One region of the Methylobacterium sp. NPDC097929 genome, then DNA from elsewhere that is predicted to be linked to it. Evidence: predicted binding sites of a transcription regulator. Region 1 holds the regulator's gene; each other region holds the start of a gene.
The links. Region 1 encodes PhoB, which activates phosphate uptake and scavenging genes when phosphate is short. Its sites were predicted from a motif close to TGTCATNNANCTGTCAT; they were not measured.

Region 1 (9,457 bases):
TCGTGCGTCGGGATGGCCAGCCCGCCTCAAGCGGAAGAGTAGCCGAGCTTGTGGCGCCGGTGACAGGGGTTACCGCACTGCGATGGTGGATTGCCGGTGGGTGGCTCAAAAAAGCGACACCCGGTCCCGCTTAATCCACGCCCGCGAAGTTGTGTACCGAGGTACCCCGCCGCTCTCGGCGGCGGGACCAGTCTTGGCGAACGGCGCGAAAAGCCTCCGCCTCGCCCGGCAAGACTCCGGCCGGACGCTGCGTGACTGAGGCCGTCGTGGCGTGTTCTTTAGAAGGCGAAGCCGGGTTCGGTCGCGAACGCCTTCAGGCCCGGCAGCGACGCATCGAACAGCGCGCGCGATCCGAAGGCGTCGCCCGCCCGCACGAACAGGGTCGCCTTGGCGTTGCGATGGGGGCCGAACACGCAGACGAGTCGTCCGTCGTCGCGCAACTGGTCGAGCAGGGCCTGGGGCCGTGTCTCGACGCGGCCCTCGACGAGAATCGCGTCGAAGGGATCGCCCTTCAACGGGGCGTCCAGCGCGCCGTGAATCACCTCGACCCCACCGCCCAGGCGCTCGCGCGCGGCATCCGCGAGTTCGGCGGTCGATTCGAGGGCGACGACCTCCGCCCCGAGACGCTGCAGGATGGCCGCGCCGTAGCCGTAGCCGCTGGCCACGTCGAGGACGCGCAGGCCGGGACGGACCTTGAGTGCCTGGATCATGCGGGCCAGCACCATCGGCGCGGGCATCGCGTGGGCCCCGTCCGCCCCGGTGTCGAAGGTCAGCGTCTGATCGATATAGGCGAAATCCGCGCGGCCCGGAGGCACGAAGCGCTCCCGCGGAACGGAATCGAAGGCATCGAGCACCGCGACGTCGTTCACGTCGAAGGTCCGGAGCTGACAATCGACCATGAGGCGCCGCGCCTGGGCATAATCGAGCATGAGCCGTCCATCCCTCGCCGCTGCGCCAGACCGTCCTTCAGCCCGCCCGTCGAGCGGCGCCGATGCGAGCGGGCGCGTTGTCGTGGATCGCCCTCGGAATTGCAAGGCTCAGGCTGACGGACGTCCCGCGCTATCGCGACGGTTTCCGGCCTGTCGTCACGGGCGATGATGGAGGAGGTCCGGCACTGCCGGGAATTTTGGAGGCCTCGCCCGGAATCGAACCGGGGTGCAAGGATTTGCAGTCCTCTGCGTAACCACTCCGCCACGAGGCCTCACCGCGCCGAGGCGCGACGCTCCGGGCCGAGCGGCCGCTCCGGAGCGAGGCGTCTCTAGCAGAGGCTCTGCCCGCTCGGCAACGGTCTTGTCGTGCGATCGACGGAAGAGCGGGCATAATAGGGTTTCCGTTTGATCGCTTCGGTCTCTTCCGTCGTCCTTGCGAGGCGAGACGTAAGCAATCCAGGGCACCGTCCCTTCCGGACAGGTCGCGCTCTGGGTCGCTTCGGCTCCGCCTCGCGATGACGGAGTGGGGTGAAGGCCGAGGCGATCAAACGAAAACGATACAAGATGCGGTTTCGCAGGGGCGCCGGGAGAGCCCGACCGCTGCGCCGGGCGCGCAGGTGCAAAAACCTTCGCCAGGACCCTTGCGCCCGCAACCGGCGACGGCTAATGACCCGCCAGCGCCGCCGAGGCGGCCGGGTGATCCCCGATAGCTCAGTTGGTAGAGCAAGCGACTGTTAATCGCTTTGTCGCAGGTTCGAGTCCTGCTCGGGGAGCCAAAACCTTTCAAGCAACGCGCTGATCTTCGGGCAGACCCCTCGCCGGGCCGATGATCTTGCCTCTGCGTCGGCTCAGGCCGTCCGCTTCGCTTGTCGGCGTGCTCCGCAGATCCTCATCCGCACAGACCCCGCTCCGGCTTCGAGAGCCGCGCTGGTGGCGCCTGCCGTACCGTCAGAAAACCGCACTGTCCCTCGCGTCGCTCGCTGCGAGCCGGCGCGGAGTGAGCCTGCGGGTGGGGCGTGGAAACGCCGGGCGCGGCGGATCGGGCCATTCCGATAATGGGCCGATCCGCCCGTCGCTTGCGTACCGCAGATGGGCGGGCAGCCCGACGACATAGGAAGGAACGGCTCAAGGACGCCGTTTCATCCGTCGGTTGATCGCACCCCCCAAAAGACCCGAAGAGGGGTGCGACGTCCGACGGGAACCGAGCCTCGGGCCGACGCATTCCGGCAGGGCTCCTCTGGAGCGGCGCGCCCGACGGCGGGAAGGTCGTTCGTTACACGGCACCGGACCTCTGCAACGGTAAGTTCTCGTTAACCATCCTCGTGCAAGATAGGCCGTCGCCGCTCCATTCGTCCCGGAGCAACACCGTTCCTTCAGATTTGGCCCTGCCGATCCATGGCACATCTCGCGACGAACTGCTCCGTAGGCTCGATCGTCGAGGCCGCGATGCCGGCTTTGAACGGCGAGACGCGGGACCGGATCGGCAAGGGGCTGCGCGAGGTCTACGTCGACCGCTGCGATGCGCAGCCGATCACCGATGCCCAGGTCGAGCTGCTGCTGCGCCTGCGCCAGAAGGAACGCGACCAGCGCCGGGCGGGCTGAGACGCGTCCGCCCCCAGGACGGCGAGGCCGATCCTACGCTACTGCCAGCGCCGCGCCTGCGGCTGCTGGCGCTTGATCTCGGCCGCCCGAATCATCGTCAGCACGCGGTCGAGATCCTTCAAGAGGGCGGATTCGGTCGCCCGCGCGGAGGCAACCTCGTCCTCGTCGCTCCCGAACCGCTGCCGGTGCTGGAGGAGCACGAGTTCGTCCTCCAGGGCCGCCCGCTCGGCATGGAGCGCAAGATAAGCCGCCTCATAAGCCGCCTCTTGGGGATCGCTGGGATCGAGGAAGCGATCCCGGTCTGATTTCACGTCCGGCTCGGTCACGCCGAAAGCCTCCTGAGGCTCGTCAGCCCGAACCTCGCGGCCCGGGCGCTGTCGGAACAACGCTCGACAGGCCGCAAGCGGTCCCATCCTCTGTAGAATTCGGCGCAGAAGGGGCCTGTCATGTCTTCGTCATGTCGCCGTCATAGAGGCGGCGCGTCGGTGAACTAGACGGCAGCCTTGCCGCAGCGAGGCCGGTTCCGGTCCGATGCCGGCCGGGATCAGAGCCTGACACCCTACGGAGATTCTCGTGAAACCCTTCGCTTACGCCTTGGCGGTCGGCCTCGCCGCCGCTCAGCTCGCGACCTCGGCCCTGGCCGCCGACATCACCGGCGCCGGCGCCACCTTCCCCTTCCCCGTCTACTCGAAATGGGCCGAAGCCTACCGCAAGGAGACCGGCACGGGCCTCAACTACCAGTCCATCGGCTCGGGCGGCGGCATCAAGCAGATCCAGGCCAAGACGGTCGATTTCGGCGCGACCGACGCGCCCCTGAAGCCTGCCCAGCTCGAGAAGGACGGCCTTCTCCAGTTCCCCACCGTGATGGGCGGCGTCGTTCCGGTCGTGAACATCGCCGGCCTGGAGCCGGGCAAGCTCAAGCTGACCGGTGAGATCCTGGCCGAGATCTATGCCGGCAAGATCCTGAAGTGGTCGGACCCGAAGATCGCCAAGCTCAACGAGGGCCTGAAGCTCCCCGAGGCGAACATCACCCCGGTCTACCGCTCAGACGCCTCCGGCACGACCAACATCTTCACCACCTACCTCTCGGCCGTCTCCGAGGCCTGGAAGAAGGAATTCGGTGCGGCCACCACGGTGAGCTGGCCGGTCGGCCAGGGCGGCAAGGGCAACGAGGGCGTCACCGCCACCGTCAAGCAGGTCCCCAACGCGATCGGCTACGTCGAGTCGGCCTACGCCAAGCAGAACAAGCTCGCCCACGCTCTGATCGAGAACAAGGCCGGCAAGTTCCCGCAGCCCGACGACAAGGCCTTCCAGGCCGCCGCCGCCAGTGCCGACTGGAAGTCGACCCCCGGCTTCGGCATCGCCCTGACCAACCAGGGCGGCGACGAGGCGTGGCCGATCACGGCCGCCACCTTCATCCTCGTCTACAAGGAGCCGGCGGATGCGGCCAAGGCTGCCGACGTGCTCAAGTTCTTCGACTGGGCCTACAAGCACGGCGACAAGCTCGCGACCGAGCTCGACTACGTGCCGCTGCCCGACACCGTCGTCGGCCTGATCCACGAGGAGTGGAAGGCCGTGAAGGGCAAGGACGGCAAGCCGGTCTTCGCCAGCAAGTAAGCGTAGAGAGAAGGGCCCTCTTCCAGCCGGAAGGGGGCCTTTCCCGAAGTGGTCCGCTCGCCTCGCGCGCGACGTCGCGCTAAACGCTCACCAGCCGAAGAGCCTCCGCGGATGACCGCCTTGACCCAGACCCTCACCGTGGCCCGCGAGAGCAGCGTGGCCCGTATCGCGCCGAGCAAGACCGGCGACCGCCTCTTCCAGGGTGCCGCCTACGCCTCCGCCCTCCTCGTGCTGCTGGTGCTCGCGGGCATCCTCGGCTCGATCATCTACGGAGCGTGGCCGGCCTTCTCCGAGTTCGGCTTCGGCTTCGTCACCTCCTCCGCCTGGAACATCGGCACCGAGCAGTTCGGCGCCCTGCCCGCGATCATCGGCACCGTGGCCGCCGCCCTGCTGGCGCTGCTCATCGGCGTGCCGGTCTCGCTCGGCATCGCGATCTACCTGACGCAGCTCTGCCCCGGCTGGGCGCGCAAGCCCGTGGCCATGACGATCGAGCTGCTCGCCTCGGTGCCCAGCATCATCTACGGCATGTGGGGCCTGTTCGTCTTCGCCCCGCTTTTCGCCCGCTTCGTGCAGGTGCCGGTCTCGAACCTGGTCGAGGGCCTGCCGATCGTCGGCACCATCCTCTACGCCCGCATCCCCTCGGGCGTCGGCGTGCTCACCGCCGGCATCATCCTCGCGATCATGATCGTGCCCTTCGTCGCCTCGATCACCCGCGACATGCTCGACCAGATCCCGACGGTGCTGCGCGAGAGCGCCTACGGCATCGGCTGCACCACCTGGGAGGTCGTGCGCCACGTGCTCGTGCCGCAGGCCTCGGTCTCGATCATCGGCGCGATCATGCTCGGCCTCGGCCGCGCGCTCGGCGAGACCATGGCGGTCACCTTCGTGATCGGCAACGCCAACCGCCTCTCCGCCTCGATCTTCGATCCGGGCTCGACCATCGCCTCGCGCATCGCCAACGAATTCAACGAGGCCGACGGGCTCCAGCTCTCCTCGCTGATGGCGCTCGGCTGCCTGCTCTTCATCATCACCTTCTTCGTGCTGATCATCGCCCGCCTGCTGGTGCGGCGCACCAAGGTCGCCTGAACCGCGACCGCCCGAGCACGATCGCCCGAGACTGTCCGAGCCCGAAGGACGCCGATCCATGGACGCCAGCAACCCCATCGCGACGGCCGGGCGCACGCCCACGGCCAGCCGCGTGCGCCCCGGCCGCCGGGTCGCCGACCGCGTGCTGATCCTCGCGAGCACGATCGCCACCCTGCTCGGCATCGTCGTGCTCGGCTCGATCCTGCTCATGCTCATCGTCGAGGGGCTGAAGGGCTTCTCGCCCGCCCTGTTCACGGCGCCGACGCCGGGCCCGGGCTCCGAGGGCGGCGGCATCGCCAACGCCATCCTGGGCAGCCTCATCATGACGCTGCTCGGCATCCTCATCGCCACGCCGATCGGGCTGATGGCCGGCACCTTCCTCGCGGAGTACGGCCGCACCTCGAAGATCGCCGACGTGATCCGCTTCCTCAACGACGTGCTGCTCTCGGCGCCCTCGATCCTGATCGGCCTGTTCGTCTACACGCTGATGGTCCGGCCGATGGGCACCTATTCGGGCTGGGCCGGCGCGGTGGCGCTCGCCATCATCGCCACGCCCGTGATCGTGCGCACCACCGAGGACATGCTGCGCCTCGTGCCCGGCCCGATGCGCGAGGCGGGGGCTGCGCTCGGCGCACCCCGCTCCCTCGTCATCCGCGCCGTCACCTGGCGGGCGGCGAGCGCGGGCATCGTCACCGGCATCATCCTGGCGCTGGCCCGCATCGCCGGCGAGACCGCGCCGCTGCTCTTCACGGCGCTCAACAACAACAGCTGGTTCAACGCCAACCTGCTCGGCGGCGTGCCGAACCTGCCGGTGATGATCTACCAGTTCGCCCTCTCGCCCTACCCGAACTGGCAGAGCCTCGCGTGGTCGGGCGCGCTCCTCATCACCGTGACCATCCTCGCCCTGTCGGTGGTGGCCCGCTTCGTCATCAAGGACCAGCGGGCGCGCTGAGACCGCCCCCCGGACAATCCTCCTACCTGCGAGACCATCCGATGAGCGCCTCCCCCGCGATCCGCAGCCAGTTCGAGGGCCGCAGCCCGGCCGACGTCAAGGCGCCCGTGCGCATCGCCGTCAAGGACCTGAACTTCTACTACGGCAGCTTCCACGGTCTGAAGGACATCAACCTCGATTTCCGCGACCGGCAGGTCACGGCGCTGATCGGTCCGTCCGGCTGCGGAAAGTCGACGCTGCTGCGCACCTTCAACCGCATCTACAGCCTCTACCCGGAGCAGCGTGCCGAGGGCGAGATCCTGCTCGACGGGCAGAACGTGCTCGACGCCAAGGTCGATCTCAATGAGCTGCGCTCGCGGGTCGGCATGGTGTTCCAGAAGCCGACGCCCTTCCCGATGTCGATCTACGACAACGTCGCCTTCGGCCTGCGCCTCTACGAGAAGCTGCCGAAGGCCGAGCTGGACGCGCGCGTGGAGGAGAGCCTGCGCAAGGCGGCGCTCTGGGACGAGGTGAAGGACAAGCTCAAGCAGTCCGGCACCGGCCTCTCCGGCGGCCAGCAGCAGCGCCTCTGCATCGCCCGCACCGTGGCCCAGCGTCCCGAGGTGATCCTGTTCGACGAGCCGACTTCGGCCCTCGACCCGATCTCGACGGGCCGTATCGAGGAGCTGATCGAGCAGCTGCGCGCGGAGTTCACGATCGTCATCGTGACCCACAACATGCAGCAGGCCGCCCGCATCTCGCAGTTCACCGCCTTCATGTATCTGGGTGAGCTGATCGAGTTCGACGCGACCTCGAAGATCTTCATGAACCCGGCCAAGCGCCAGACCCAGGACTACATCACCGGCCGCTTCGGCTAAGGGTCGCCCTCGCGCAGCGCCCGCTCGACGCCCGCTCTTGGATGCGGGCGCAGCGGGGCGACCGCGGGCGACGCGAACCGGCCGTCCCAGCATCCGACTAAGGTGACGGCCGCGACCGTCCGAGCGGGGAATTCGAGAGATGTCCGAGCATATCGTCTCCTCCTACGACAAAGACCTCGAGAACCTGCGCCGCTCGATCGCCGAGATGGGTGGGGTGGCCGAGAAGATGATGACGGATGCCACCGACGCGCTGGTGCGCCGGGATACGACCCTGGCCCAGGCGGTGATCGTCGCCGACAAGCGCCTCGACGTGCTCCAGCGGGAGATCGAGGAGCGCTCGGTGCTGCTCATCGCCCGGCGTCAGCCCCTCGCCATCGACCTGCGCGAGACGATCTCCGGCATTCGCGTCTCCGGCGATCTGGAGCGGATCGGGGACCTGGCCAAGAACATCGCCAAGCGCGTCGTGGCGATCAGCGATCAGGCCCAGCCGCAGAAGATCGTCCTCGGCGTGCAGCACATGAGCGACCTCGTGCAGGAGCAGCTCAAGGATGTTCTCGACGCCTATGCCAGCCGTGATGTCGCCGCCGCCCACGAGGTGTGGGAGCGCGACAGCGCGATCGATGCGCTCTACAATTCGTTGTTCCGCGAACTCCTGACCTACATGATGGAGGATCCGCGCAACATCTCCTTCTGTACGCACCTGCTGTTCTGCGCCAAGAACGTCGAGCGGATCGGCGACCACACCACCAACGTCGCCGAGACGATCGAATACCTCGTCACCGGCGAGAACCCGGCCGGCGAGCGGCCCAAGAACGACGCCTCGAACTACGCGACGGTGACGCCGACGGCCTGAGGCCTGCGGCTTCCTCCGGGAAGCGCGACGCGAGACACGCCGCCCGCGGTCCGGAGCGACCGGCCGGGCGTGACGGATGGGAAGACGGGTGATGACGAGTGCGCGCATCCTGATCGTCGAGGACGAGGAATCGCTCACGACGCTGCTGCGCTACAATCTCGAAGCGGAAGGCTTCGTGGTCGACGTGGCGGTGCGCGGCGACGAGGCGGACCTTCGCCTGCACGAGACCACGCCCGACCTCGTTTTGCTCGACTGGATGGTGCCGGGGCTCTCCGGGATCGAGCTGTGCCGGCGCATCCGGGCGCGGCGCGAGACCGAGCGGCTGCCCGTCATCATGCTGACCGCGCGCGGCGAGGAGACGGACCGGGTGCGCGGCCTTTCGACGGGGGCCGACGATTACGTGGTGAAGCCGTTCTCCGTGCCGGAGCTGCTCGCCCGGGTCCGCGCCCTGCTGCGCCGGGCCAAGCCCGCCCATGTCGCCGACCTGCTCGTGGCCGGCGACATCGAGCTCGACCGGGTCAGCCACCGCATCCGTCGCCAGGGCCGCGAGATCCATCTCGGGCCGACCGAGTTCAAGCTGCTCGAATATCTGATGCAGAGCCCCGGCCGGGTCTTTTCCCGGGAACAGCTCCTCGACGGCGTCTGGGGACACGACGTCTACATCGACGAGCGCACCGTCGACGTGCATGTCGGCCGCCTGCGCAAGGCGATCAACCGCCCGCGCCAGAGCGACCCGATCCGCACCGTGCGCGGCTCCGGCTACTCCTTCGACGAGATGTTCGCCGGGGCGGAGTGAGACGAAGTCTGGTCGATCGCCCCGGTGTCTTCCCTCGTCCTTGCGAGACTCAGCGAAAGCAATCCAGGGCTCCGTCCCTTCCGGACAGGTCGCGCTCTGGGTCGCTTCGGCTCCGCCTCGCGATGACGGAGAGGCGCGAAGGCCGAGGCGATGGACCGGAGACGAGATCAGTCTTTGCCGGGCGCGCCGCGATCAGAGCAGTTTCTCTCTGCCCAACGCGTCGTCATCACGGCCCATAGCCGTTCACGCCGCGGGATCAGCGCTCACACCGCCTCAACCGTCTCCGCGGAGGGAAGCGGAGGCCGGCCCGGCTGACCCGCACGGCAGCCGAGGCGCCGTGCGACATCTTTCAAAAAAATCAGCGGAAGCCGGCCACCCGGCGATCGCGCTTGCGCTCGGCGGCCGGCTGGTAGGCCACCTGGGCGTGCTGGGTGCAGTAGGGCAGGCCCGTGATCGCCCGGCCGCCGCAGAAGCGGAAGTCCGGCGAGGTCGGATCGCCCATCGGCCAGCGGCACATGGAATCGCGCAGGTCCATGATGGTGACGCGCTGCGACACCGCGAGCGCCACCGGCTCCGGGGCGGGGGTCGGCGGCAGGGGGAAGTTGGGGGCCGGCCGGTGCGCGATGATGGCCGGCGGCTCCGGCAGGGTCGGCTCCTCGACCACGGCCACGGCCTCCAGCTCGGCCTCCACTTCCGGACCGTCCTTGCGGCGGCCCTGCGCGGGGGCAGGCCCAATCGGCTTGACGCGCCCGGCCAAGCCGAGGC
Region 2 (9,457 bases), on a different contig from region 1:
ACCAGACTTGCAAGTTGAACTGCTCGACAGTCCCGCCGGCAATGGAATGCCATGGCGGCAAGGACTGAAGGCCTCCGGACGGGAATGGCCAAGGCTTGGGCGCCATGGGTGCTCCCGGGGCCAACGGCATGACCCGCTTCGCGTCGGGACCTCGATGACCAATAGCGGTCGGCTGGCGCTCGCGCCCCACAGGGACTGGGCGATCAACCGGCGCACCGTGCCGGTGGTGGCCGCGCTCCGGCAAATCGCCGACACGTTCAACCGACGGGGGGCGCCAGGAAGGTGTTCCTCGCCGATCTCATCGTGCTCGACGGCTGCGCCGCCATCGAGAAGGCGCTCGCCGACGGTGGCCATCCCGCGACGGTGCCCTTCACCCCGGGTCGCGTCGACACCCGGCAGGAGCTGATCAACATCGAGATGTTCACGTGGCTCAAGCCCGTCGTGGACGGCTTCCGGAACTACGTGGCCGACGGTTATGCGCCCATCACGTCGGGACGCGTCTCGCCGGAAGAGCTCTTCCTTGACAAGGCATATCTCCTGTCTCTCACCGCCCCCGAGTGAGTTGCCTTGGTCGGCGGCCAGCGGGCCCGCGGGGCCAACCACGACGGCTCGAAGCACGGCCTCTTCACCGACCGGGTCGGCGTGCTGTCGAACAACTTCTTCGTGAACCCGACCAGCGTTGACCTCGAATGACGCAAGACCGACGAGACGGGTATGGCCTTCGAGCTCGTCGACCGGGCCAGCGGCGCGGCGAAGTTCACCGCGACGCGCTGCGTTCTGGTGTTCGGGTCGAATGCCCAGCTCCGCTCTGTGGCCGAGGTCTATGCCGGCAGCGACGGTGTAACCCGGTTCGCAGAGAATTTCGCCAAGGTCTGGGACAAGGTCATGATGCCTGACCGCTACGACGTCCGATCCTGATCGATTTAGGCTAAAAAAGGCATCCCTTGAGGAGTGAATGGCGGGGCATTCAGGGTAGGATGCTCCGCCATTCTCATGTCCGCGGGGCATGCGGCGAAATCCTAAATTCGATGTCATTTTCGAACGCTTCCAAACTGCGTTCGTTTTCCAGGTCCTCATCGCCCACCAAGGCGGTGCACGCACCAGGATCAGATCGACACCCCATGAAGAATGCCCGTTTCCTCTCAGCCATGCTCCTTGTCGGGACGGCCCTGCCGCTTCCCGTCCTCGCCAACGGAACGCCAACCCTCGCGCCGCCGCCCCCGAGCGCGGTGAAGGTCCTGTCGCGGATCGACTTTGCCCAGGCGGATCAGCAGACCGCCAAAAGCACCGACGATGTCCGCGGCGCCTCGCAGACCAAGATGACCAGCCCGCAGCCGGTCGGCGCCTTCCCGACCAACGAGATGACGACGCTTCCGATTATCAGCCTCGACGGCGACGCCGATGCGATCAAGAAGGATGTCGCAGCCCTCCAGCAGACCCTGACCGAGCTGCAGCAGCTCCAACTCCAGACTAAGCAGGCGCACTGGAACGCCTCCGGCACGCTGTATTACCCGCTGCACCTGCTTCTGCAGGAGCACTACGAGGGCCTGTCCAAATACGCCGACACCATCGCCGAGCGCCTGCTCGCCGTCGGATCGTCGGCCGACGGCCGCGCCAACACCATCGTGAAGACCTCCGGCGTTCCAGAGATTCCCGGCGGCTTCCTCGATGACGCCCAGATCCTGTCGTGGTTCATGAACGCCTACAAAAGGGTCGGCGAGGAGGTGAACGCGGCCATCAAGGCCACGGAGAAGGTCGACCCGACGACGTCCAACCTGCTTCAGGAGGTCGAGCACGGCATCGCCAAGTACCAGTGGCAGATGCGCGCCCAGGTCCAGCGCACCAAGTCCGATCCGAACACGGGCTGGGACCTCAATGACAACAAGCCCATCGACCTTGCACCGCAGGCGCCTTCGAAGCCCTGATGCACCGGGCACACGTCCGTACCCTCCGAGGTAGGGGCGTGCGCCCTTCGAGATCGGATACGACATGACCTCACGAGAGACGTCCTACGACGGAACCACTATCGCCCTGCACTGGCTCACGGGCGGCCTGGTGCTGGTCCTATGGCTCATCGGCACCTTCCTGGAAGACCTCGTGCCCAAGGGCGCTCTCCGGTCCGGGATCTGGTCCGCCCACTTCGTCCTAGGATTTGCGTTCACCGGTGTCATCGCCATGTTGCTGATCTGGCGGCAAACGAAAGGGCGTAAGCTTCCGGTCGATAATTCAGGCCCCCTGCATGTTCTCGCCAAGGCGACCCATCTTGCGCTCTACCTGTTGCTCCTGGTCATCGCGGGCCTTGGGATCGCAAATGCCTTCGTGCGCGGTGTCACGTTAATCGGCCCGCTCGCTCTGCCGGCCCTCGGCGACCCGGAATGGCGCCGGCTGCTAACCCATTGGCACGGTCTCGCTGCCAACGTCCTGATGGTGGTCGCCGCCTTCCACACCGCGGCCGCCCTGATCCATCATTACCTCTGGCACGACACCGTTTTGCGCCGCATCCTCCCGGGACGCGCTTCTTCCGCCCCATACGAGAGATTCTAGGAACGATGCTTGCGTCCCATAAGGAAAACCACCTCATCGACCGTGTGGGCTGGCTGCGTGCCGCTGTCCTCGGCGCCAACGACGGCCTCGTCTCGACGGCGAGCCTCATCGTCGGCGTCGCCGCGTCCGCCGCAGCCTCCGGGGAGATCCTCATCGCCGGGACGGCCGGTCTAGTCGCCGGGGCGATGTCGATGGCGGCCGGCGAGTACGTCTCGGTGAGTTCGCAATCCGATACCGAACAAGCCGATCTCGCAAGGGAACGACGCGAGCTCGCTGAGGACCCTTCGGCAGAGCGTGAGGAACTTGCAGGAATCTACGTCGCCCGCGGTCTCGACCACGACCTTGCCCTCAGGGTTGCGGACCAACTCATGGCGAAGGACGCGCTCGGCGCCCATGCCCGGGACGAGCTCGGCATCTCCGAATTTACCACGGCGCGCCCGATCCAAGCGGCTCTGACGTCGGCGGCGACGTTCTCGGCCGGGGCGGCTCTGCCGCTGCTCGTGGCCGCGGTCTCACCGGCTAACATCGTCGTCTACTCGGTATCCGCCGCTTCGCTAGTGTTCCTGGCGGTGCTCGGCGCGCTTGGGGCCAAGGCTGGGGGCGCCGCCATCCCGCGGGCGACCGCACGGGTGGCCTTCTGGGGCGCCGCCGCGATGGCTGTCACGGCCGGCATCGGCCACCTCGTCGGCAAAGCCGTATAGGGAAGCGACGTTCCTATGCTGGGATGGCGCGATGCGCGCCGCCTCATTACGCTTCGGCTAGCATCTTCCGCAGTAGCGTCGGCGGGCCGGCGTACCCTGATGTGACGGCCGCCGCTTTTGATTTCAAAGCGGACATCCGCACACGCAAGGAGAAAGGTCTGCAACGGGTCACGAGTTCGCCCCCGCCTTGTTCGGCTGTGCGCCATAAACAGCCCCTTCACGAGCGCGATTCGAAGGCGCGGCGTAGCCCTGTAAGCAGATGGGGTGGATGGCTCCCGCTCCGACTGACGGCATCTGAGTGCCAGGATGTGGTTGCTGTCGAAGCAGCCACGCAGATGCAGGAGCCATCCCCATGGAGATCATCACCGTCGGCATCGATCTAGCCAAGAGCATCTTCCAGGTTCACGCCGTCGACGCAGCTGGGCACGTCGTCGTTCGCAAGGCTCTGAGGCGGGCGCAGGTCGTGCCGTTCTTCGCCAAGCTGCCGCGCTGCCTGGTCGGCATGGAGGCGTGCGGCACAGCGCACCATTGGGCCCGGGAACTCATGAGGCTCGGCCATGACGTGCGGCTGATGCCGCCAGCTTACGTGAAGCCGTACGTCAAGCGCGGCAAAACCGATGCGAATGATGCCGCTGCCATCTGCGAGGCGGTGACACGCCCGAGCATGCGCTTCGTGCCGGTGAAGTCGACCGAGCAGCAGGCGGCGCTGGCCCTGCACCGGACGCGCGACCTGCTGGTCAAGCAACGCACGCAGCTGGTGAACATGATCCGCGGCCTGCTCGCCGAGTTCGGGATCGAGATGGCGCGGGGCCTGCGCCATGCGCTCGAACTGGCAGCTCGGCTCTCAGCCGGAGACGCGGCCGAGGTGCCGCCCCTGGCCCAGCGCGTAGTGAATGGGCTGGCCGATCAGATCGGCGCCGTGCAGATCCAGCTCACCCGGCTGGAGAAGGAGTTGCTGGCCTGGCATCGGGACTGTGACCTGTCACAGCGCCTGGCGACGATCCCGGGTGTCGGCATCGTCTCGGCGACCGCGCTGGCCGCCTCGGTGAGCGAGCCCGAGCGCTTCCGCTCCGGTCGGCAGTTCGCGGCCTCGTTGGGTCTGACACCGCTGCAGAACTGCAGCGGCGGCAAGGAGCGCCTGGGTCGGATCTCGCGCATGGGCGACCGTTACCTGCGCCGCCTGCTCGTGGTCGGCATGACCTCTCTGATCCGGCGCGCGAAGGCGACGCCGACTTCGGTCGACCCGCGGCTGCCGGCGCTGCTGCAGCGCAAGCCGGTGCGCGTGGTGACTGTTGCGGCGGCCAATCGCACGGCGCGGGTCGCCTGGGCGATCATGACCCGCGGTGGCACCTACCGCGCACCAGCGGCCATGGCCGCCTGACAGCACGGCGAGGAGACTTTGCCAGGTTGCGAGGACGATGAGAGTTGATGGCGAACCGGTCAGACCGGGAGCCGGGACACCCCGCCGAATGTCCAGGGCGTCATAGCCCGCTAAGCAGAGTGGGACCCAGCTCGCGGATACCATCAGGGCCAGCAGTCAACATGCACGACTGCATCAACAGGCCGGACACAGGACTGCACCCGACCAACGCGCCAGAAGCTCGATTCGCCACTTGCAATGCGGGAGCCATCCACACAGGACACTCGGTGGCCGAGCAGCGCACAGAGTTTCGTTCGAGGCAGCACCGTAGCGTTGGGGGGCGCACAATGTCATCCGTTCTTCATGTCGCCCCGCTACTCACATTCGCAATCAATCGGGGGTTTCGATTGGATTTTCGAATGGGTGCGGAATGCTGGCCCTTGAAAGCTTGGAAGTCGCGTATCCTGGTGGCATCAAGGCGTTGCGACCGACAACTCTGACTTTTCGCGAAGGCGAGTTCGCGGTCCTGCTGGGACCGTCTGGTGCCGGCAAGTCGACGCTCCTGCGTTGCCTAAACGGCCTCGTCCGCCCAACGAACGGCCGAGTTTCCGCCCCTGGAGTAGGAGACATCGCCGCGAGCCGCGCCACGCTGCGCCGCCACCGGGCGGTGACCGGGATGGTCTTCCAGCACCACCATCTGATCGGCCGCCTGACCGCGCTCGCGAACGTCCTGATGGGCCGGCTCGGCCATCAGAGCACCCTGCGCTCGCTCTGGCCTCCGTCGCGGAGCGATCAACGTTTCGGATTGGAGGCGCTAGAGCGCGTAGATCTTCTCGATCGCGCCCTCACCCGCGTGGACCTGCTCTCCGGCGGGCAGCAGCAGCGGGTGGGCATCGCGCGCGCGGTTGCACAGCGGCCCCGGCTCATCCTCGCCGATGAACCGGTAGCCAGCCTCGACCCGGCGACGGCGACGCGGGTGCTCGATCTCCTCCGCAGCATCTGTCGGACGGACGGCATCTCAGCCGTGGTGAGCCTGCACCAAGTCGATCTGGCCCGGCACTTCGCTGACCGGGTCGTCGGGGTCCGTGGAGGCGAGGTGGTCTTCGACGGCCCGCCAGCCCGTCTCTGCGACGGCGTCCTGTCGCGAATCTACGGCGCACGGCCCGCCGAGGTCTCGGTCGACATCGTCGAAGCTCCTCGTGCGCGGCGGGCCGCGATCTACGCCTCCCGAACAGTCTGAAGGAAAGCCATCATGATTTCGAGACGTACCTTCGGCGCCGGCTTGGCGCTGAGCGCCGTCCTGCGTGCCGGACCGTCGCTGGCTCAGGGCGCGAATCCCGACACGCTCAAGGTCGCGCTGCTGCCCGACGAGAGCGCATCGACGATCATCCAGAACAACCAGGGCCTGAAGAGCTACCTTGAACAGGGGCTCAATAAGCGCATCGAACTCGTGGTCACGACCGACTATTCTTCCATGATCGAGGCCATGCGCTTCAAGCGTATCGACCTCGCCTATTTCGGGCCGCTCTCCTACGTCCTCGCGAAGAGCCGTTCGCCGGAAATCGAACCGTTCGCGGCACTCGTGTCGGGCGGGCAGCCGACCTACACCAGCTACCTGATCGCCAACGTGGCCGCAGGCATCGCGCGAGCGGACGACGTGAAGGGCAAGACGGTCGGCTTCGGTGACACGGCGTCCACATCAAGCCACCTCATCCCTCGGGCCCTGCTCAAGAACGCTGGCCTCGAAGCCGGTCAGGACTACGGCTTTCAGCATCTCGGCACCCATGATGCCGTCGCGCGGGCCGTACAGGCAGGCCATGTGCAGGCCGGCGGTCTCAGCCGGCCCATCTTCACCGCCCTCGTCGAGAAGAAGAGCATCGATCCGGCCAAGATCAAGGTCGTGGCGGAGAGCCGACCGATCCCGAACTATCCCTGGACGGTGCGTGGCGACCTCGCGCCGGACCTCAAGGAGAAGATCAAGGCCGCTTTCCTAGAGATCAGGGATCCAGTGATCCTCAAGCCGTTCAAGGCCGAGTCCTTCGCCCCCATCACGGACGCGGACTACGACGTGCTTCGGGAGACGGCCAAGCTCCTCAACATCGACTTGACGAAGGTGAAGGGCTGAGCGATGGCTCGAGCGCCCTCACTTGCGTCGGCGGTCGGTGCCGCCGACGGCTATGACGCCATTCTCGGACGGGCCCGTGGCGCGTCGGTCCGCCGGCTCATGGTTGCCCTGCCGGCTGCCGCCGCGATCCTCGCCTGCCTCTGGAAGGTGGGACTTCTCGATCCGGGGCGCCTCGCCGAAGGCGCGCCCGCGATGGCGCAGCTTCTCGGTGAGATGACCCCGCCCGACTTCACGCGATGGCGCTCGTGGGTGGGACCCATCGTCGACACGCTCGCGATGAGCGTGGCCGGCACGGTGCTCGCCGTGACCTTGTCCCTGCCGCTCGGGCTGCTGGCTGCCCCCAACACGAGTCCGCACCCGTTCGTCTACGGCGCGTTCCGGCTGCTGCTCAACGCGCTTCGGTCGGTCCCCGAACTGATCATGGGTATCTTCTTCGTCGCGGCCGTCGGATTCGGCGCGCTGCCGGGCGTTCTGGCGCTGGGCCTGCATTCCACCGGAATGGTCGGCAAGTTCTTCGCCGAAGCGATCGAGCACGTGGACCACAAGCCGATCGAGGCGGCACGAGCGGCCGGCGCTTCGCCCCTTCAGGTCGTCACGCATGCCGTGCTGCCCCAGGTCCTGCCGCAGCTCACCGACACGACACTCTATCGCTGGGAATACAACTTCCGGGCCTCCACGGTGCTCGGCGTCGTCGGCGCGGGCGGCATCGGCTTCGAACTCATCGCCTCCCTACGCCTGCTCCAATACGATCAGGTCGCAGCCATCATGCTTTGCATCCTGGCTGCCGTGACGCTCGTCGACGCCCTGGGCGGGGCTCTGCGCCGCCGGCTCAAGTGAGAAGCACCATGCGTTTCAAGGTCGTCGTCACGAACCCCGTTTTCCCTGAGACCCGCGAGATCCTGGAGGAACTCTGCGACGTCGACATCAACCCAGGCCCCGAGCCCTGGCCCGTGGCAGAGGTCCGCGCTCGCTGCTCGGACGCGGACGCCCTGCTGGCCTTCATGACCGACTGCGTGGATGCCGGCTTCCTGGAGGCCTGCCCGCGCCTGAAGGTGGTTGCGTGCGCGCTGAAGGGTTGGGACAACTTCGATGTAGAGGCCTGCACACGGTCCGGCATCTGGCTCACCGCCGTTCCCGACCTCCTGACCGAGCCGACGGCCGAGTTGGCGGTCGGCCTGGCCATCGGCCTGTGCCGCAACGTGGTGGCCGGCGACCGGGCGGTGCGGGCCAGCTTCGACGGCTGGCGACCGAGGCTGTACGGCAGCGGCCTGTACGGCAGTGTCGTCGGCGTTGCCGGAATGGGGAAGGTGGGCCGGGCGATCACGCGCAGGCTGAAGGGCTTCGGCGCACGCGAACTCCTCTACTTTGATGAGCAGGCGCTTCCGGCTTCCGCTGAGGCGGAACTCGGCGCTTGCCGCGTATCCTGGGACACGCTGGTGGGTCGAAGCGACTTGTTAATCCTGGCGCTTCCCCTGACACCGGACACGCGCCACATGCTCGATGCCGCCGCACTCGCCGCAGCCAGCCCCGGACTGCGGATCGTCAACGCCGGTCGTGGCTCGGTCGTGGACGAAGCAGCCGTGGCCGAGGCCCTCGCGGAAGGCCGCCTCGGGGGCTACGCGGCCGACGTCTTCGAGATGGAGGATTGGGCACTGGACGACCGTCCGCGGCGCATCGCACCCGGACTGCTCACGGACGAGGACCGAACGCTGTTCACGCCGCACCTCGGCTCGGGTGTCGTCGACACGCGCCGCCGGATCGAGGCGGCGGCGGCCCATAACCTTCTCGACGCCCTAAAGGGCTTGGTGCCCGCGGACGCGATCAACCACCCCGATAGCCTGCGCGGGTTCGATGGCGCGAACTGAGCGCGGAGGGGGTGGCAAGACGCCGGTGCTGAACCTCCAATACGTGGAGACGCTCCTAGCGGTCCTGGCGACGGGCAGCTTCCACGCGGCTGGCCGGTATCTCAACCTGTCCCAGCCGACGGTCTCTCAGCATGTGCGCAAGCTGGAGACGGCGCTGCGGGCGACACTCGTCGAGCGCGATCCAGCGGGGTGTCGCCCGACACCCCAGGGACGAGCCCTGCTCCCTCATGCAGAGGCGTTGGTCCGCGCCAGCCGACGCGCGGAGGAGGCGGTTGCGGGAAGCCGGCTCGCGATCGGCGCTTCAGGCAATATCGGCACCTTCCTCATGCCGGAGATCCTGCGACGCTACGAGGAAACGCACGCCGCGACCGCGGACGCGGAAATTGCCACCAACCCTCACCTCATCGCCCGGCTCGAAGCTGGCGAGATCGATGTTGCACTGCTGGAATGGTGGGAGCCGCGAACCGGTCTGGATGCCCACGTATGGCGTCGCGAACCGCTCGTTGTCATCGTGGATCCCGACCATCGGTGGGCTGGACGGGCGCATCTGACGCCACAGGATCTGACCGGCGCATCGCTGCTCGGAGGCGAGCCGGGAAGCGGGACGGGACGTGTTCTTCGCGAGGCCCTCGGTGCGGTCGGTGCAGGCTTCCGCCTCGACCGGCAGCTCGGCAGCACGGAAGCGGTGAAGCGCGCAGTGCGGGCCAGACTGGGGATCTCGATTGTCATGGCTTGCTCGGTTCAAGATGAAGTGCGGAGCGGAGTGCTGGCCGCATTGCCTGTGGCAGGCATCGAACTCAGCAAAAAAATGTCTTTGCGGCTTATCGCGATCCGCTGCCTGAAACCGCGCGAGCCAGCAGCT
Region 3 (9,457 bases), on a different contig from region 1:
AACCTACGAGGCTCTGGCCAAGGCCGGCGAGCCGCTCGCCATGCGGAAAGTGAACCACCGCCGCGACATCTATCCCGTGTTCCGCGAGCTGTTCGGCCGCAAGGATGCCCGGGCGGAGGCGTAGCGAGAGGCCTCCTCGCGAGGGGAGCAGAGACAGCGTCGAAGAGAAGGGCCGACATGGTCGCGAGCCTGAGCCGCACGAAGTCCACGGCGCCCAAGCCCGGAGAATTGCTGTTCACCGGCAACGACTGGGACTTCGAGACGATCCGGCGCATCCACGATGCCTGCGAGGCGGTGGCCGGGCCGGAACTCGGCCTGTCGTGGTACCCGAACCAGATCGAGATCATCACCGCCGAGCAGATGCTCGACGCCTATGCCTCGATCGGCATGCCGCTGTTCTACAAGCACTGGTCCTTCGGCAAGCACTTCGCCCAGCACGAGGCGAGCTATCGCCGCGGCCTGATGGGGCTCGCCTACGAGATCGTCATCAACTCCGATCCGTGCATCTCCTACGTCATGGAGGAGAACACGGCGACGATGCAGACGCTGGTGATCGCCCACGCCGCCTTCGGCCACAACCACTTCTTCAAGAACAACTATCTGTTCAAGCAGTGGACCGACGCGGAGGGCATCCTCGACTATCTCGACTTCGCCAAGAGCTACATCGCCCGCTGTGAGGAGCGCTACGGGCATGGGGCGGTCGAGCACGTGCTCGACGCCGCCCACGCGCTGATGAGCCAGGGCGTCCACCGCTATCCCCGTAAGAAGCGCCCGGATCTGGCGAGCGAGCAGCGCCGGGAGCGTGAGCGCGAGGAGCACGGCGAGCAGATCTACAACGACCTCTGGCGCACCCTGCCGGCCAAGACCGGCGCGGCCAAGGGCGACCCGGCCCTGGAGCGGCGCAAGGCGCTGCTGGAACTGCCCCAGGAGAACATCCTCTACTTCCTGGAGAAGGTGGCGCCGCGCCTGCGGCCCTGGCAGCGCGAGATCCTGCGGATCGTCCGGCTCGTGGCGCAGTATTTCTACCCGCAGCGCCAGACCAAGGTGATGAACGAGGGCTGCGCCACCTACTGCCACTACCGGATCATGAACGCGCTCTCGCAGAAAGGTCAGCTCAGCGAGGCCGCCTATCTCGAGTTCCTGACCTCGCACACCAACGTCATCCGCCAGCCGACCTTCGACGACCGCTCCTTCGGTGGCCACAATCCTTACGCGCTGGGCTTTGCCATGATGCAGGACATCGCCCGCATCGTGGAGCAGCCGAGCCAAGAGGACCGCGAGTGGTTCCCCGACATCGCCGGCACCGGCGACGCCATGGGCGTGCTGCGCGACTGCTGGGAGAATTACCGCGACGAGAGCTTCATCGCCCAGTTCCTGTCGCCAAAGCTCATGCGCGACATGCGCCTGTTCCACGTCGTGGACGATCCCGACGAGCCGGAGATGCGCGTGGAGGCGATCCACGACGAGCGCGGCTACCGCAAGATGCGCCGCTCCTTCGCCCGTCAATACGACGTGGCGTGGCTCGATCCGGACATCGAGGTGGTGGACGTGGACCTGGAGGGCGACCGCAAGCTCATCCTCCACCACAAGGCGCTCAACCGCATCACCCTGCAGAAGGAGGACGCCCGGCGCGTGCTCCAGCACCTCGCCGACCTCTGGGGCTACGACGCGGTGCTCAAGGAGGTCGATCCGGCGAGCGGCGCGGTGCTGGTCGAGCACTCGGCGAGCGCGCGGCCGATCTTTTTCTGAGTTTTTTGGGGCGCCCGCGCACCTGCTCCCATGCCCACCCTCATCCTGAGGTGCGGAGCGAAGCGGAGCCTCGAAGGATCGTCCAGGAAAAGCGCGGGCACTGGAGCACCCTTCGAGGCCGCTTCGCGGCACCTCAGGATGAGGTCGCGGGGTGGAGTGGGTCGCAAGGTTCAGAGCGAGAGGATCGCGTCCCCCGCGTCGCGTTCCTGCGCGGTGAAGCGCACGCGGCTCCCCTCCAGCGCGGCGCCGCCGCCCGCGATCAGGGCCAGCGCCGCCGGGTAGAGCCGGTGCTCCTGCACGATCACCCGGGCGCTCAAGCTGTCGGCATCGTCGCCCGGCAGCACCGGCACGGCGGCCTGGGCCACGATCGGGCCGGCATCGAGTTCCGGTACGACGTAATGCACGGTGCAGCCGTGCAGGCGCACCCCCGCCTCCAGGGCGCGCTCATGGGTATGCGTGCCCTTGAACAACGGCAGCAGCGAGGGGTGGATGTTGATCATCCGGCCCGCCCACGCCTCGACGAAGGCGTCGGTGAGGATGCGCATGAAGCCGGCGAGCACGATCAGCTCGATGCCCGCTTCGTCCAGCTCCGCCTGGAGCGCGGCGTCGAAGCGGGCGCGATCGGGGAACGCCTTGTGGTCGATGGCGCGGGCCGGGATGCCGGACTCCCGCGCGCGGTCGAGGCCGGCGGCCTCGGGGCGGTTCGAGAGCACCAGCACGATCTCGGCCGGATAGTCCGGCGCGCGTGCCGCCTCGATCAGCGAGACCATGTTCGAGCCGCGGCCGGAGATGAGGATCGCGACGCGTTTTTTTGTTTTTTGGGTTTGAACGGGCATGGGCGTTCCGAAAGGGAAGGATGCGGACCGCGCAGAATAACCCTCCCCCCTCTGCGGGGGAGGGTGCCTGCGGAGCAGGCGGGAGAGGGGGCGGCGTCTCCGGAGAGGGCGCTCCCCTCACCCGACCCGCTTCGCGGGCCACCCTCTCCCGCGGAGGGGAGAGGGAGATGCGGCGGCGTGCCGGGCGGGTTTCTAGAGCATCGTCCCGAAAGGTGGCCGCCGGTTTTCGGAAAAAGACGATGCGAAACGACGTTCTAAAGCCCCAGCCTCCCCGTGAACGTCACCGGCTCGGCGCTCCGCTCGGTGATCTGTCCGAGCCGGACCGGCGCCTCGCCGGCCTCGCTCAGCGCATCCGCCACGGCGTCGGCCGCGTCGGCGGCGGCGACCACCACCATGCCGATGCCGCAGTTGAAAGTACGCAGCATCTCCGCTTCCGCGACCCCGCCCTCGCGCGCCAGCCAGCCGAAGACCGGCGGCACGGCGATCGCCGAGAGGTCGATCTCGATGCCGACGCCCTCGGGCAGGACGCGGGGGAGGTTGTCGGGGAAGCCGCCGCCGGTGATGTGCGCGAGCGCCCGGATGCCGCCGGCCCGTTTCAGGGCGGCGAGCAGCGGCTTCACGTAGATCCGGGTCGGCTCCAGCAGCGCCTCACCGAGGGAGCGGCCGGGGGCGAACGGCGCGTCGGCGTCATAGCCAAGGCCGGTCTTGGCCACGATCCGACGCACCAGCGAGAACCCGTTCGAGTGGACGCCCGAGGAGGGCAGGCCGAGCACGACGTCGCCGGGCAGGATGCCGGGGCGCGGCAGCAGCGTGCCGCGCTCGGCCGCGCCCACCGAGAAGCCGGCCAGATCGTAGTCGGAGCCGTCGTAGAGGCCCGGCATCTCGGCGGTCTCGCCGCCGATCAGCGCGCAGCCCGCCTGTCGGCACCCTTCCGCGATGCCGCGCACGATGTCGGCGCCGACGCCGGGCACCAGCTTTCCGGTGGCGTAGTAGTCGAGGAAAAACAGCGGCTCGGCGCCCTGCACGATGATGTCGTTGACGCACATCGCCACGAGGTCGATGCCGATGGTGTGGTGGCACCCGGTCTCGATGGCGATCTTGACCTTGGTGCCGACGCCGTCGTTGGCAGCGACCAGGATCGCATCCTTGAAGCCCGCCGCCTTGAGGTCGAACAGGCCGCCGAAGCCGCCGATCTCGGCGTCCGCCCCCGGCCGGCGCGTGGCGCGCACCAGCGGCTTGATGGTCTCGACGAGCGCGTTGCCCGCGTCGATATCGACGCCCGCCTGCGCGTAGGTGAGCCCGTTCCCGTCCTGCGCCGTCATCGCCGCCCCGTCGTCCGGTAATCGCTGGTCAATTGGCCGATAATGCGGAAATCCGCTGCCACATCGCGGCGCGATTGACCACTGTCACCGGCGGGGGACGGCCCGTTCGGGCACAGCATCATGCCGTGCCGCGGGCAAAAAGCGCCTCGAACAGGGCGGCCGAGCGCTCCAGCCCCTCCCGCGTGAGCTGGACCGACCGGGCCTTGTTGACGGGATCGAAGATCAGCCCCTTGGCGTGAAGGCGTCCGAGCGCGTCCCAGGAATGCTCCTTCCAGGCCCGGTCGCCGTCGTGCAGCGTGAGCTGAAGGAGGGCCAGAACCGCTGCGTCGATCCGGTCGGTATCCTCGGTGTCCATGGCGTCACGTCTCCGTCGAGGCCGGGCGGCCATCGAACGCCCTCCCGCCGCGCGGGGCAAGACCCGCCATGCAAGACCCGCCTTGACCGGGCGTGCGGTGCTTCCCACTGTCCCGGCCGGACGGATTCACAAAGGACGGGCGCGCGATGCGTGGGCGGGCAATCATCGGGCTCTCGATCCTCGCGGTCGTGGTCTTCCTGCTCTACGAACTGCGCGAGGTGATGCTGCCCTTCGTGGCGGGGCTGGCGCTCGCCTACCTGCTCGATCCGCTGGCCGACCGGCTGGAAAGACTCGGCCTCGGGCGGCTCGCCGCCACGCTGCTGATCCTGTCGGGCTTCGTGGTCGGGTTCGTGGTGCTGCTCATCATCGTGGTGCCGCTGGCCGCCGGGCAGATCGCCTCGCTCGTTAATTCCCTGCCGAACATGGTCGGGCGGCTGCAGAGCATCCTCGTGGAGCGGGCGGGGCCGCTCCTCCAGCGCGTCGGCGGCACCGAAGTCGTCAACGAGTTGCAATCCTCCGTCGGCACGCTGGTGGGGCAGGGCGGGGCGTGGTTCCTGGCCTTCCTCAAGTCGCTCTGGACGGGAAGCCAGGCGCTGGTCTCCATCGCCTCGCTGCTGGTCGTGACGCCGGTCGTGGCCTTCTACGTGCTGCACGACTGGGACCAGATGATTGCCACCCTCGACGGCTGGGTGCCCCCGCGCCACCGTCCGACCGCGCGGCGGCTGGCGGGCGAGATCGACGGCGCGGTGACCGGCTTCGTGCGCGGCCAGAGTCTCGTCTGCCTGATCCTCGGCTCGTTCTACGCCGTCGGCCTGTTCCTCGTCGGGCTGAACTTCGGCGTCCTGATCGGGATGATCTCGGGCTTTCTCACCTTCATTCCCTATGTCGGCACGCTCACCGGCTTCATGCTCTCCGTCGGCGTCGCCCTGGTGCAGTGGTGGCCGTCGGGCGACTGGCTGCATATCGGCCTGACCGTCGGCGTGTTCCTCGTCGGGCAGTTTCTGGAGGGCAACGTGATCTCGCCCAAGCTCGTGGGCGACTCGGTCGGCCTCCATCCGGTCTGGCTGATGTTCGCGCTGCTCGCCTTCGGCTCGCTGTTCGGCTTTCTCGGGCTCCTGCTCGCGGTGCCGGTGGCCGCCTCCATCGGCGTGATCGTGCGCTTCGGCATCGAGCGCTATCTCGAGAGCAAGATCTACCGAGGCGACGGACCGGTGCTGATCGGGGATTCCGCGAGCCCCTCGCTGCCCGCCCGCGATTGATCGCGCGCGACGGTGTATGGTGGGCGGATGCGCGACACAGCCCCCCCGAAGCAGCTCACCTTCGACCTGCCGCTCGATCCGCGCTTCGGCGCCGAGGATTTCCTCGTCAGCCCCTCCAACGAGGAGGCTTATGCCCTGATCGAAGCCTGGCCCGACTGGCCGGACACCGTGTTCCTGCTTCGCGGCCCGCCGGGCAGCGGCAAGAGCCACCTCGCCTCGATCTGGGCGACGCGGGCGCAGGCCTGGACGGTCGCCGCGGCGGAGATCGACGGGAGCAACGTCTCCCACCTGATCTCCAACGGCGCCCTCGTGATCGAGGACGTGGACCGCGAGGCGGGCCGCGACGAGGCGGCCCTGTTCCACCTGCTCAACCTCGCCCGCGAGCGGCGCTTCCCCGTGCTGCTCACGGCCTCCGCCCCGGTCGACGCCTACGGCCTGAAGGTCGCGGATCTGCGCTCGCGCCTGCGTCTGGCGCCGGGTGCCGAGATCGGCCCGCCGGACGACGGGCTGCTCCGGGCAGTCATCGTCAAGCTGTTCGTGGACCGGCAGCTCGTGGTCGATCTCGCCGTCGTGGACGCCCTTGCCCTGCGGATCGACCGCTCTCTCGACCGGGCTCGTGCCGTGGTGGCCGAACTCGACCGCGACGCCCTCGGACGGCGGCGGCGCATCACCCGGCCCCTCGCCCTCGCCGTGCTCGACCGGCTGGACGCTGCCGACGGGGCGCAGGAGGATGGGGACGAGGCCGAGAGCGGCGCCGAGGGGGCCGGAGACGGAGCCGCGTAAGCCCCGGCCCGTTGTCGTCGAGCGAGTGTCATCAAACCGTCAAACAGGTTCGGCCGCGCCATGATAGGAGCCGGGCCGAGCGAAGCGGAAGGGAGCCAGCGCGTTGTCGGAAGTGGAGTCGGAAGTCGCCGCCCGGGACGCGGAGGCGGAGGCCGAGGAGACCAGCCTTGCCACGGAACGGGGCGTGCGCAGCGAGTCGGCCCGTGCCCGGACCGCCCGCGCCGCCCGTATCCTCGCCGCGGAGAAGGCCGCCGAGAAGCCGGCCGAGCCCGATGCGGCCGGGGAAGCCGAGGCGGCGGAGGCCGCCCGCGAGCCGGTGCTGGAAGCCGGTCGCTCCCTGCGGCACTCGCCCGAGCGCTTCGTGAACCGCGAGCTGTCCTGGCTCCAGTTCAATCGCCGGGTCTTGGAGGAATCCTCCAATCCGAACCATCCGCTCTTGGAGCAGCTGCGCTTCCTCTCGATCTCGGCCAACAATCTGGACGAGTTCTTCATGGTGCGCGTGGCCGGTCTGCACGATCAGGTCCGCGCCGGCCTCGTCGTGCCCTCGCAGGACGGCCTGACCCCCTCCGAGCAGCTCGCGCGGATCGGCAACGAGGTCTCGCGGCTCGCCCTCGACCAACAGGAGCGCTGGCGGGCGCTGCGGGAGGAACTGAACACGGCCGGCATCCACCTCGCCGAGCCTGCGGAGTTGTCGGACGCGCATCTGGCGTGGCTCGACGACTACTTCCTGTCCTACATCTTCCCGGTGCTGACGCCGCTCGCCATCGACCCGGCGCATCCCTTCCCGTTCATTCCGAATCTGGGCTTCACCGTCGCGCTGATGATGGTGCGGCCCCGCGACGGGCGCACCCTGCGCGCGCTGATCCGTCTGCCGTCCCTGCTCGACCGCTTCGTGCGCCTGCCCGACGTGGCCGGGGACGGCACCGCCCGCTTCATCGCCATCGAGCAGGTGATCGCGAAATACGCGAGCCGGCTCTTTCCCGGCTACTCGCTCAAAGGACAGGGCGCCTTCCGCGTCGTGCGCGACTCCGATCTGGAGATCGAGGAGGAGGCCGAAGACCTCGTCCTGCACTTCGAATCCGCGATCAAGCGCCGCCGCCGCGGCGTCGTCATCCGCCTGGAGGTCGAGGCGGGCATGACGGAGGAGCTGCGCGCCTTCGTTGCCGACGAGCTGGAGATGGCGCCCGACTCGGTCTTCGTGGTCGAGGGGATGCTGGCGCTCAACGAGCTCTCGCAGATCGTCGGAATCGACCGGCCGGATCTCAAGTTCAAGCCCTACAACCCGCGCTTCCCCGAGCGCATCCGGGAATCGGGCGGCGACGTCTTCGCCGCGATCCGCCAGAAGGACTTCATCGTCCACCACCCCTACGAGTCGTTCGACTCGGTGGTGCAGTTTCTGGCGCAAGCCGCCCGCGACCCGAACGTCGTGGCGATCAAGCAGACGCTCTACCGCACCTCGTCGAACTCGCCGATCGTCGCTGCGCTGGCGGAGGCGGCGGAGGCCGGCAAGTCGGTGACCGCGCTGGTCGAGCTGAAGGCGCGCTTCGACGAGGAGGCCAATATCCGCTGGGCGCGCAACCTCGAGAAGGCGGGCGCGCAGGTGGTGTTCGGCTTCGTCGAGCTGAAGACCCACGCCAAGCTCTCGATGGTGGTGCGCCGCGAGGGGGACCGCCTCGTCACCTACTGCCATCTCGGGACGGGCAACTATCACCCGATCACCGCCCGCATCTACACGGACCTGTCCTTCTTCACCGCCGACCCGGCCATCGCCCGGGACGTCTCGCGCATCTTCAATTTCGTCACCGGCTACGCCGAGCCGGCGGAACTGGAGCGCATGGCGGTCTCGCCGCTGACCTTGAAGCCGCGCCTGCTCCAGCACATCGAGGAGGAGATCGCCCACGCCCGGGCCGGGCGTCCGGCGGCGATCTGGATCAAGTGCAACTCGCTGGTCGATGCGCAGATCATCGACGCCCTCTACGACGCGAGCGCGGAGGGCGTGCAGATCGACTGCATCGTGCGCGGCATCTGCTGCCTGCGGCCGGGCATCCCGGGCCTGTCCGAGACGATCCGCGTCAAGTCGATCGTCGGGCGCTTCCTCGAGCACGAGCGCGTCTACGCCTTCGGCAACGGCGCCGGGCTGCCGCATCCGAAGGCCACCGTCTACATCTCCTCGGCCGACCTGATGCAGCGCAACCTCGACCGGCGGGTCGAGGCCCTGCTGCCCATCACCAATCCGACTGTGCACCAGCAGGTGCTCGACCAGATCATGCTGGCCAACCTCCTCGACAACAGACAGAGCTGGCGTGTACTGGCGTCGGGTGCCAGCGAGCGGATCGGCCCCGCGGAGGGGGAGGAACCGTTCAATGCGCACAAGTATTTCATGACGAATCCGAGCCTGTCCGGGCGCGGCAAGTCATCGAAGAAATCGAGCCCACGGGCGCTCAGCCGCCGCGCCCAGCGGTCCTGACGACGACCTGATCCGGGCCGGCGATCGGCCCGGCACCATCGTGAGCGCTCCGCCTGTGGGGCGCGGCCCTCCAAGGGGGATGCATGGGTCCGACACGTCCCCACCTGACGCTTGCCCACTCGGTCGAACGGCCGGCCCCTATGACGATTGGCATGACGGTCGAACCTGTCGCGATCATCGATATCGGCTCGAACTCGGTGCGGCTCGTTGCCTATGACGGGCTCCAGCGCGCGCCGACGCCGCTCTACAACGAGAAGGTCCTGTGCGGGCTGGGCCGCAGCGTCTTCTCCACGGGCCGCCTCAACGAGGATTCCGTGCAGCGGGCGCTCGCCGCCCTGCGCCGCTTCCGCGTCCTGTGCGACACCATGCGGATCGAGCGCATCTTCGTGCTGGCCACCGCGGCCGCGCGGGACGCGGCGAACGGCCCGGCCTTCCTGGAGGCGGCGCAGGCGGCCCTCGGCCGAGAGATCCAGCTGCTCTCCGGCCGGCGCGAGGCCGAATTGTCGGCGCTCGGCGTCGTCTCGGGCTTCTACGCGCCCGACGGCGTGGTGGGCGATCTCGGCGGCGGCTCGCTGGAACTGGTCGATGTCAGGGGCACCACGGTGGGGCAGGGCGTGACCATGCCGCTCGGCGGCCTGGCCCTCCAGGATCTCTCCGAGGGATCCCTCAAGAAGGCGCGCAAGCTC

Region 2: a site for PhoB is predicted at 4,954-4,970, ahead of phnC (phosphonate ABC transporter ATP-binding protein). Genes of this name have one in related genera too.
Region 3: a site for PhoB is predicted at 6,331-6,347, ahead of ACPCJR_RS14885 (RNA degradosome polyphosphate kinase). Genes of this name have one in related genera too.

What each region holds. Positions count from the first base shown of each region.
Region 1 is NZ_JBMVEP010000002.1:218,230-227,686, reverse strand. Features, by position in the region: gene ACPCJR_RS09120 (protein-L-isoaspartate O-methyltransferase family protein) at 279-929, opposite strand; tRNA gene ACPCJR_RS09115 (tRNA-Cys) at 1,128-1,201, opposite strand; tRNA gene ACPCJR_RS09110 (tRNA-Asn) at 1,630-1,705, shown strand; gene ACPCJR_RS09105 (hypothetical protein) at 2,325-2,531, shown strand; gene ACPCJR_RS09100 (hypothetical protein) at 2,570-2,857, opposite strand; gene pstS (phosphate ABC transporter substrate-binding protein PstS) at 3,105-4,148, shown strand; gene pstC (phosphate ABC transporter permease subunit PstC) at 4,260-5,234, shown strand; gene pstA (phosphate ABC transporter permease PstA) at 5,293-6,186, shown strand; gene pstB (phosphate ABC transporter ATP-binding protein PstB) at 6,228-7,043, shown strand; gene phoU (phosphate signaling complex protein PhoU) at 7,183-7,896, shown strand; gene phoB (phosphate regulon transcriptional regulator PhoB) at 7,988-8,692, shown strand; gene ACPCJR_RS09065 (GcrA family cell cycle regulator) at 9,051-9,457, opposite strand, start outside.
Region 2 is NZ_JBMVEP010000013.1:56,733-66,189, forward strand. Features, by position in the region: partial or broken gene ACPCJR_RS22290 (peroxidase family protein) at 161-918, shown strand; gene ACPCJR_RS22295 (Dps family protein) at 1,122-1,925, shown strand; gene ACPCJR_RS22300 (cytochrome b) at 1,990-2,544, shown strand; gene ACPCJR_RS22305 (VIT1/CCC1 transporter family protein) at 2,550-3,245, shown strand; gene ACPCJR_RS22310 (IS110-like element ISMmg2 family transposase) at 3,598-4,626, shown strand; gene phnC (phosphonate ABC transporter ATP-binding protein) at 5,036-5,845, shown strand; gene phnD (phosphate/phosphite/phosphonate ABC transporter substrate-binding protein) at 5,858-6,730, shown strand; gene phnE (phosphonate ABC transporter, permease protein PhnE) at 6,830-7,567, shown strand; gene ACPCJR_RS22330 (phosphonate dehydrogenase) at 7,576-8,595, shown strand; gene ACPCJR_RS22335 (LysR family transcriptional regulator) at 8,621-9,457, shown strand, end outside.
Region 3 is NZ_JBMVEP010000005.1:177,783-187,239, reverse strand. Features, by position in the region: gene ACPCJR_RS14920 (YeaH/YhbH family protein) at 1-124, shown strand, start outside; gene ACPCJR_RS14915 (SpoVR family protein) at 178-1,749, shown strand; gene purN (phosphoribosylglycinamide formyltransferase) at 1,920-2,585, opposite strand; gene purM (phosphoribosylformylglycinamidine cyclo-ligase) at 2,840-3,907, opposite strand; gene ACPCJR_RS14900 (DUF6429 family protein) at 4,026-4,262, opposite strand; gene ACPCJR_RS14895 (AI-2E family transporter) at 4,409-5,521, shown strand; gene ACPCJR_RS14890 (hypothetical protein) at 5,549-6,304, shown strand; gene ACPCJR_RS14885 (RNA degradosome polyphosphate kinase) at 6,408-8,771, shown strand; gene ppx (exopolyphosphatase) at 8,855-9,457, shown strand, end outside.